Regions from separate parts of the Paenibacillus sp. MDV22-iso6 genome, predicted to be linked through region 2. Evidence: predicted binding sites of a transcription regulator. Region 2 holds the regulator's gene; the other holds the start of a gene.
What was found. Region 2 encodes LexA, which represses DNA repair genes until DNA is damaged. Its sites were predicted from a motif close to CGAACATATGTTCG; they were not measured.
Positions count from the first base shown of each region.

Region 1: AC4PM4_RS21040 (YhjD family protein) is a predicted target of LexA. The motif match lies at 2,312-2,325, and genes of this name have one in related genera.

Region 1 is NZ_JBZVDZ010000007.1:316,786-321,146, reverse strand. It holds gene AC4PM4_RS21050 (ATP-dependent DNA helicase) at 1-505, shown strand, start outside; gene cysK (cysteine synthase A) at 641-1,600, opposite strand; gene AC4PM4_RS21040 (YhjD family protein) at 1,881-2,267, opposite strand; gene AC4PM4_RS21035 (hypothetical protein) at 2,663-2,896, opposite strand; gene AC4PM4_RS21030 (nucleotide-binding protein) at 2,893-3,930, opposite strand.
Region 2 is NZ_JBZVDZ010000009.1:182,605-186,965, reverse strand. It holds gene glnA (type I glutamate--ammonia ligase) at 1-538, shown strand, start outside; gene AC4PM4_RS24540 (CatB-related O-acetyltransferase) at 652-1,311, opposite strand; gene AC4PM4_RS24535 (aldehyde dehydrogenase) at 1,862-3,163, shown strand; gene lexA (transcriptional repressor LexA) at 3,276-3,902, opposite strand; gene AC4PM4_RS24525 (LysM peptidoglycan-binding domain-containing protein) at 4,207-4,361, shown strand, end outside.

The DNA of each region.
Region 1 (4,361 bases), on a different contig from region 2:
CGTAACGTTGCTTCAGGAGAGTGGGGGTCGTGCCCTTATTCTGTTCCGTACGATGGAAGAGCTGCGTGCATTCAAGCAGGACATTGTTCATGTCCCTGAGGCTCAAGGGTTACGCTTTATGTATGAGGGAGATCGGGAGATTAGTGACCTGATTGCCGCTTTCCAGGAGGATGAGGAGAGTGTACTGTGCTCCGTCAATCTGTGGGAAGGTCTGGACGTTCCAGGACCGTCATTATCCAATGTCATGATCTGGTCGCTCCCGTATCCACCACAGGACCCTGTATTTAATGCAAAACGCACAGCGTCTGCTGCACCTTATGAAGAGATCGATCTTCCATACATGTTGCTGCGCGTGAAGCAAGGTCTGGGACGTTTGATTCGGACCAGCAGTGATTCAGGTACCGCCGCGATTCTCGATGAATCGTTATACAGCAAAAAGGAAGCCAAAGACCGCATTGCGGCTCTGCTTCCCGAAGGTGTAGAATGGACAACCCTGACACACTAGTTCTATATTTAGAATATTTAACTTAACTGGCTCCTTTCCAGAATAAGTACTTGTACGCTACGGATTCAACGTCCAGCTGTGATCAAGCGCTCATTTTGGAGGGGAGTCTTTAACTTGTGTAAGAGTTTTTCTTTGTTAAAAAATACCCATGCTCAAATACCGTTCCCCGGTATCGGGCGCAATGCAGAGCACTCGGTGACCCGGCCCCAGTTCCCGCGCGATGCGCAGGGAGGCCCACACCGAAGCGCCAGAGGAAGGGCCGAGTAGCAGCCCTTCCCGGGCAGCAAGCTGCCGCATCGTATCCAGTGCATCCTCATCGGACACCTGGATAATGGCATCCCACACGTCGGTATTCAGAATGTCCGGAATGAACCCCGGACTTGTACCGACGAGCTTGTGGGGTCCGGGCTCGCCGCCGGACAGCACAGGAGAACCTTTCGGCTCTACCGCATAGATACGAATGTCCGGCAGCTGCTTACGCAGTTCTTCTCCCGTTCCGGTGATCGTACCGCCTGTTCCCGCCGTGGCGATAAAGGCGTCCAGCTTGCCTTCCATCTGCTGCATAATTTCGGGAGCCGTGGTGATCCGGTGGATGTCCGGGTTCGCTTGATTCTCGAATTGCTGGGGAATGAAACTTCCCGGAATGTCGGCCTGAAGTTCTTTGGCCTTGCGAATCGCGCCAGGCATCCGTTCCGCAGCAGGGGTAAGTACGACATCTGCACCATAGGCTTTCAGGATGTTGATGCGTTCCTTGGACATGTTGTCCGGCATGATCAGAATGGCCTTATATCCCTTGGCAGCAGCATTCATCGCAAGACCGATGCCGGTATTGCCGCTGGTCGGTTCGATAATGGTTGCGCCGGGAAGCAGCACTCCTGCCCGTTCAGCCTGAACGATCAGGTTATAGGCGGCACGGTCTTTGACGCTGCCGCTGGGGTTGAAATATTCCAGCTTAACGTATACGTCAGCGGAATCGCTGCCTGTAAGTCGGTTCAGTCTGACGGCAGGTGTCTGGCCGATCAGTTCGGTAACATCTGCGGCAATGCCTGTATGTGCGGGTTTTTGATTTTTAATTAAATGCGAATTCAAGTCCATGAAGTACAACTCCTTGATTGATAAGACGTTGAAAGCAATTCCAATGAACAAGTCTGTCCGCCGTTAATGGCAGGCAGGCTTGTTGCTTATAGGAATCCATTTTCATTGCAAGTCTGAACGGAATGTACAGACATGTCTATTCCATCTTAATGAACGCAGCCTCCTGGGGTCAACCTGTTTCGATTAGGCAGAAGGGTGAGGATTCTGAGGAGTAAGCGAACTAAGTGGACTAAGAGTTGTGAATTCAAACGATGACGGGTACATTAAGCAGATGAATCAGCTATAACGGCTGGGTCAAGTCCATATCCAGATGCCGACTAAGCTCTTTTTTGACTTCATTCCGTGCGAACGTCCACAGCATATAGAACCGCTGTAAATATCCTCTGCACAGATACTGGGTTTCGATTCCATCAACTTGCCGTTTCTCCTCCAGAACCTTGACGCCACGAGTTCTCATCTGTTTGCGAAGCGTCAGCATTTCCTTAAGTACATCATTTTGAATGCGGGTTAGAGACAGAATGTACACCTCTGGCATTTTGAGCTGCAACGTATCCAGTGTGCGAATATCCCGTTCAAGCACATCCAGCAGCAGAGTGCGTACAACCATGCTTTTAATCAATCGGTGGTCTTCATCCGCAGGGGATGGGGCGGAAGGGGATGATGACATACTTTCACTTCCTTAACCTTGAATTCGGACATGTTCTTATTTACAGAACGTATGTTCTTATATTATAATCAATATATGCAATGCTGATACACAATACAACCGAGAAATATTGGAAGTAGCCCATATTCGGTTTATGCTGAGATTTAAGGTGTTGAAATAGGGACAAGCCTTCTCCAAAATAAGGTATAATTTTTGGGTTTTGCAGGAAACCTAAGGGCATAAAGAAAACGACTTAATTGTATCAGCGGAATGGATGAAGAGCTTTTAGTCCGTTGGTACTAGCGAAGGTTATGAAGGGTTGCCAAAGTTTTGCAACAAAAAAGCCCCTGCCTTGGGCGGCGGGGCCAGATGATCTGCCGAACCAGACGGCAGAGTTGTATATGAGCATAAAGCGGTTAAGCCAGATACTGAGGCTTCTCGTAAAGAGCCTCTTTTTCCAGAATCACTTTGTAAGGTCTTTCCTTACCCTTCAGGGAAGGGCCAATCGTAGTTAGCGGTACGGCCGGTTTGTGGAAACGATCTTCTTCCTTGGGTTCCGGAACCGGTCGTGATGATTCGGGCGCAGAACTGAGGCGTACCTTTTTGTCGCTGCCCCAGCGCTTGCTTATTTTTTTCGTTTCCGGTTTCATTCCGGTTCGCCTCCTAACAAATCGTTGATGGCGTTGAACAGATGACGGTTCTCCAAATCCATCTGCTGAAAAATCGCCTCATCCGCTTCAATATGTCCAATAATATGGACTGTGATTACATACCTCTTGGCTACAGGATAGCATAGCAGATACTCTTTCTCAAGGTAGTCGTCGTAGAGATTGATCTTGATCTTGTTCTCCCGGTAAGAATCAATAACCAGAATTCGCTTCGGATCATCAGGTTGTTTGTCGTCGTTGGCGGACAAGTTATATTTTCTCCCCGGTTCCCCAACGTTACCACATAATTGTTCAATATGACCACTGTCATCTGTACGGTATATGGCAGTCCCACGCACGGCAAATGGAGGAAGGGATACAAATGCACTTCGAAGTGCATCGCTCATTCGCTCCAACATAACCGAATCTGCTTTGCGGGTACGCAGTAACTCCCTGAAGAATCGCAGCAGCTTGAGCAACTGTAATCGGGCTTCACCCTCAGACCTTTTGTGCTTCTCGATAATTTTTTCCACTTCGGGATCGCTCCATCGCCCCTGTTCTTCGATGCTGTCGGCGATTTTGGAACAGGCCACCGAGACGGCTGGCGCCCATTTCCCGTCTGAACGAATTTCATAAACCAGTGGATTTAATCCCAGCAGGTCTGTAGGCATGCGTAAACCTTCGATCTTGGAAGCGTCTTTGATGTCAGTAATATCCTCTGGAACAATGAAAAAAATACGCTTTCGCCCCAGACGACCCATAAACAAACCCATTTCCAGCATTGTATTATCACGGACAGATGCATAGTACTTCCCACGAATTTTCGATATATCATCCGGATGAAAAATAAAAATGGCAAAGTCTGTTGTACGCACTTCTGCTTCCAAATCGTCCATGGTATAGCTGCTTGGATTAAAAACTCCGGAGTACCAAGGGGTAACTTCGGCCGAGAAACGCAAGTTTTCGTGTACTGCGGCTGCAATCGGCTTCGCTTCCAGCGAGCAGCCAATAAAGACTCTTGGCTTTAACGTTTTCATAATCCGCCTCGCTTAAACGGTAGTGGGGATTCAATTGTTATATTATACCATAAACAGCAGAGTAAGTCTGGAAACGTTTAACTGGACCCAAGATAAGCCGATTACATTTGCTATAGTGTATGTGCAAGAGGGAAATGATTCCTTTAAAATCCGCGGAAAAATAAAAAATGGACCCAAATTGTCACAGTTGGGTGACTGGACAGTTATATTTGGAAGCTTCAGTCATAGAATGAAGGAGCAGGTAGCACCATTAGGTAGAGAAGCTTGTCCTGGTGTGGCTGTTTGGCGGCTCAAGCAGGCAAGAGTGTGCTTTTTGCTCATATTTGAAGGGTCTGCTGTTTCGACCCAATCACATCGGTGTTATATAATAGAAGAACAAGCAAGTTAGCTTAGATTTTTAAACTGAATTGAACGTTACATGTGTCTATAGA
Region 2 (4,361 bases):
TCTGAGCAAAACTGCACGTCACTTCATGGCTGGAACTTTGAAGCATGCGCGTGCGTTTGCAGCAATTACGAACCCAACTGTGAACTCATACAAACGTCTTGTACCAGGTTACGAAGCACCTTGTTATGTAGCTTGGTCTGCTAGTAACCGTAGTCCAATGATCCGTATTCCAGCTTCCCGTGGTCTGAGTACACGTGTTGAGGTTCGTAATCCGGATCCGGCTGCTAACCCATACTTGGCTTTGGCTGTTTTATTGAAAGCAGGTCTGGACGGAATCAAACGTGAGCTTTCCTTACCTGCTCCGATTGACCGTAACATCTACATCATGTCAGAAGAAGAGCGTGTGGAAGAAGGCATTCCAAGCTTGCCGGCTGACCTGAAAGAAGCATTGAATGAATTGATCCGCAGCGAAGTTATCTGTGATGCTCTTGGCGACCACGCCCTGGCTCACTTCTACGAGCTGAAAGAAATTGAGTGGGACATGTATCGTACACAAGTCCACCAATGGGAACGCGATCAATATATCACGTTGTACTAATAGCTGAATCCCTTGGCGCTCTAGCGCTGAGGGGTTTTTCTTTTTATGGGCAAGGAGATATAAAAAAAGCTAGGGTAGAATATTATTCTACCTAGCTTTATGTCTATAGGAGCTCAGTCCTTAATTTCTGATAAATAATGCTCATATAACTCATCAATAGAAGAACTAGAAAGTAAGTGAGTGACTGCTTCAATTGATTCTCTCTTCCAATCAAACCAGCGCATTTCTTTTAACTTCATGATTTCTTCTTCTGAGAAACGCTTCTTTACCTCTTTTGCAGGATTTCCACCTACTATCGTGTAAGGGGAGACATCTTTTGTTACAACTGAGCCTGCTGCAACAATCGCACCTTCACCAATGGTAACACCAGGCATAATCATTGTATTCATGCCGATCCAGGCATCGCTTTCTATAATGGTATCTCCTTTGGGTGAGAAGGAATGGCTAATTTGATCAGCGAACGGATAAACAGTGATCCACTCCGCATGATGATTGTTATTTCCTCCCATAAGAATAACGACACCGGCTGCGATACATACATAATTACCAATAATCAATCGATCTATTTGCCATCCAAATTCCTCAATGGGGTTGAATAAGCTTCTCGATTTGTCATCTCCCCATAAATATCTCACGCATCCGTCTTCAAAAGATGAATGGTTATCATAATAACCGGAGTAATAAGAGTAATCGCCGACTTCAATTAATGGATTGGTTACAATATCCTTTAAATACTTAATTTCAGACCAGTGATTAAATTGGTTTATATTCATTTTAGTTTCCTCGCTTCTAAGTTTTATTTCTGAGTAACTTAGAAGCGTGATGCGGTAGCTACATTCTTTAGTTTTTTTAGACGACGAATCATCTGAATCATCCTTCCTTTTGATATGAGGGCCATTGTAGCAATCACTTCTTTTTTTGTCAATCCTATTCTGATAAAGAGATGTCAGTAAGTATCCTCCCTCAAAGTGTATATAATGAAGAAAAAATTCAGGAAGAGTAAATATAGACAGAACACGTGCCCACCATTTGGAAGAATGGATACATCATGTTGGACTAAAACGGGGACTGGAATAAGAATGTAAAGAGGAAGCTGGCATTCGTAGCATAAATTTTTGGCATATTAGTGTTAAGGCTTTTTATGTAGTCAATAAGAAATAGAATGGTTAATTAAATTATGATCAGATCGTTGAAGCGAGAGTGCGTTTTAATTGTTTGCTCTGTTTTTACAGTATCTATATGTTGATAGTTTCATATAATTGCGTTATAATTCATTTATGTTTTTAGAAATTAAATTTTGAACAATTAATTGGAGATGTTAATATGGAACAAGAGAAGCAACTGGTTGCCGAACAGCGGACATTTTTTTATACAGGTCAGACTAAGTCTATTAAGTACCGTATTCGTGCTCTTCAGCAATTAAGACAGGGAATTGAGAAATATCAACAACGTATTCTTGACGCACTTCGTGCGGATCTAAATAAATCTGAAACAGAGGCTTATGGCTCTGAGATTCGGATCGTGTTGGGTGAACTGGATTTTGCATTGGAACATTTGGAGGAATGGGCTACACCAAAACCTGTGCCTACAAATTCTGCTATACCTGATGGAACAAGCTTAATTTATCCTGAACCTTATGGAGTTGCTCTTATTATTGCACCATGGAACTATCCGTTCCAACTGGCTTTCGGGCCTCTAATTGGAGCCATTGCTGCGGGTAACTGTGCCATTATTAAGCCGTCTGAATTAACCCCAGCCGTGTCACGTCTGACTTATGATTTGATTCATGAGATATTTCCTAGTGAGTACCTGGCAGTTATGGAAGGGGAAGTCGAGACGAGTACGGCATTGTTGAAAGAAAAGTTTGATTATATTTTCTTTACAGGCAGTACAGGTGTTGGCCGCATTGTTATGAAGGCAGCTGCTGAGCATTTGACTCCAGTTACGTTAGAACTAGGTGGTAAGAGTCCGGTCATTGTCCACCAGGATGCAGATTTGAAGCTGGCAGCTCAGCGCATTGTGCGCGGTAAATTCCTGAATGCTGGGCAAACCTGTGTCGCTCCAGACTATTTGCTTGTGCACGAGGAAGTACATGACAAATTATTGGAATTGATCGGTGCAGAAATTCAGGATAAATTTGGAGACGATGTGATGAGAAATGCTGATTTCCCGCACATTGTCAACGCACGTAACTTTGATCGTTTATCGGTGTTACTCCAAGATGGCAAAGCAATGATCGGTGGACGTTCTGAACGTAATCAGCTGCTCATTGAACCAACAGTACTGGGCGAAGTGGATTGGAAATCCCCAGTGATGCGAGAAGAGATCTTTGGTCCAGTTCTTCCTGTATTTAAGTATACCGACCTCAATCCCATGCTAGATGAGATTGTTCGCCGTCCAAAACCACTGGCATTATATCTCTTCACTCAGGATGAGGATCTGCAGAATCAGGTTCTGAATCAAGTATCTTTTGGTGGTGGTTGCATTAATGATACATTGTCTCATATGACATCACATTATCTTCCGTTTGGCGGCGTAGGAGAAAGTGGAATGGGTTCCTACCATGGTCAACAGAGTTTTGATGTGTTCTCTCATCATAAAAGCATTCTTAAACGCAGCGAATAATCTACTAACGTAGAACAATATAAGTTGTATAAGAAAAAAGAGGTTGTCCCGTTGAACGGGACAACCTCTTTTTGTATCTTATTGTGAGACTTCTGTACAACTTCAATACATATTAATGAATATCACGGAAAAGGCCAATGACTTTGCCCAGGATGCTAACGTGTTTCAAACGCAACGGTTCAAAAGTCGAATTTTCCGGTTGAAGACGAATATGATCTTTCTCTTTGTAGAACGTTTTTACCGTTGCTTCATCGTCTTCAGTCATGGCTACTACGATATCGCCGTTATCTGCAGTTTGCTGCTGACGTACGATAACATAGTCTCCGTTAACAATGCCTGCTTCAACCATACTGTCTCCCACGACCGAAAGCATAAATACTTTCTGTTCGCCTACATAATGCGTAGGAAGAGGGAAGTAATCTTCGATATTTTCTGTTGCTGTGATCGGAACCCCTGCAGTAACTTTACCCACGACAGGAATGCGAGCAACGCTGTGAGCAAACTGATGTGAATGCTCTGACTCTTCCTGGCTGAGAAGTTCAATGGCTCTTGGTTTGGTTGGGTCACGTCTAATCAGACCTTTCTTCTCCAAACGATCCAGATGTCCATGTACTGTAGAGCTGGAAGCCAACCCAACGGCTTCACCAATTTCGCGTACGGAAGGAGGATACCCCTTCAACCGGACTTCATTGCGTATAAACTCCAGAATAGCCTGTTGCCTGCTGGATATCTTCGACATACCGTATCAACCCCATTTTAGTAACGTTTGGGAAAATTATAACATAGAACCTCCGTTCGTACAAACATAAGTTCTAAATAAAATGCCATAAAATCAATGTTTTTTTGCGAATTAAGATGAAAATTTTCTTTTAGTCTAATCAAATACTGCAAATGACAATTCCAATACAATAGAAGAAAGATAATAGAATGTAGGATGCAACAAAAAAAGCGAACAATTGTTCTAAAAAGTTATTGTACAAAACAAGTGTTCGTGTTATATTGATTTCAACGGATAGGAACAAACGTTTGGGGGTCGATATTTAATGAGATATTCTACTTATCAAAGCATTTACGAACCGGTGCGTTCAGAAGTGGTTGAAACTAACATAAGGAATTTTAAGAAGGTTTTTGCAAAAGGTAATGTCCCAACTTGGGTCTTGAAATTAATAATCGTAAGCTTAATTATACTGGTTGGATG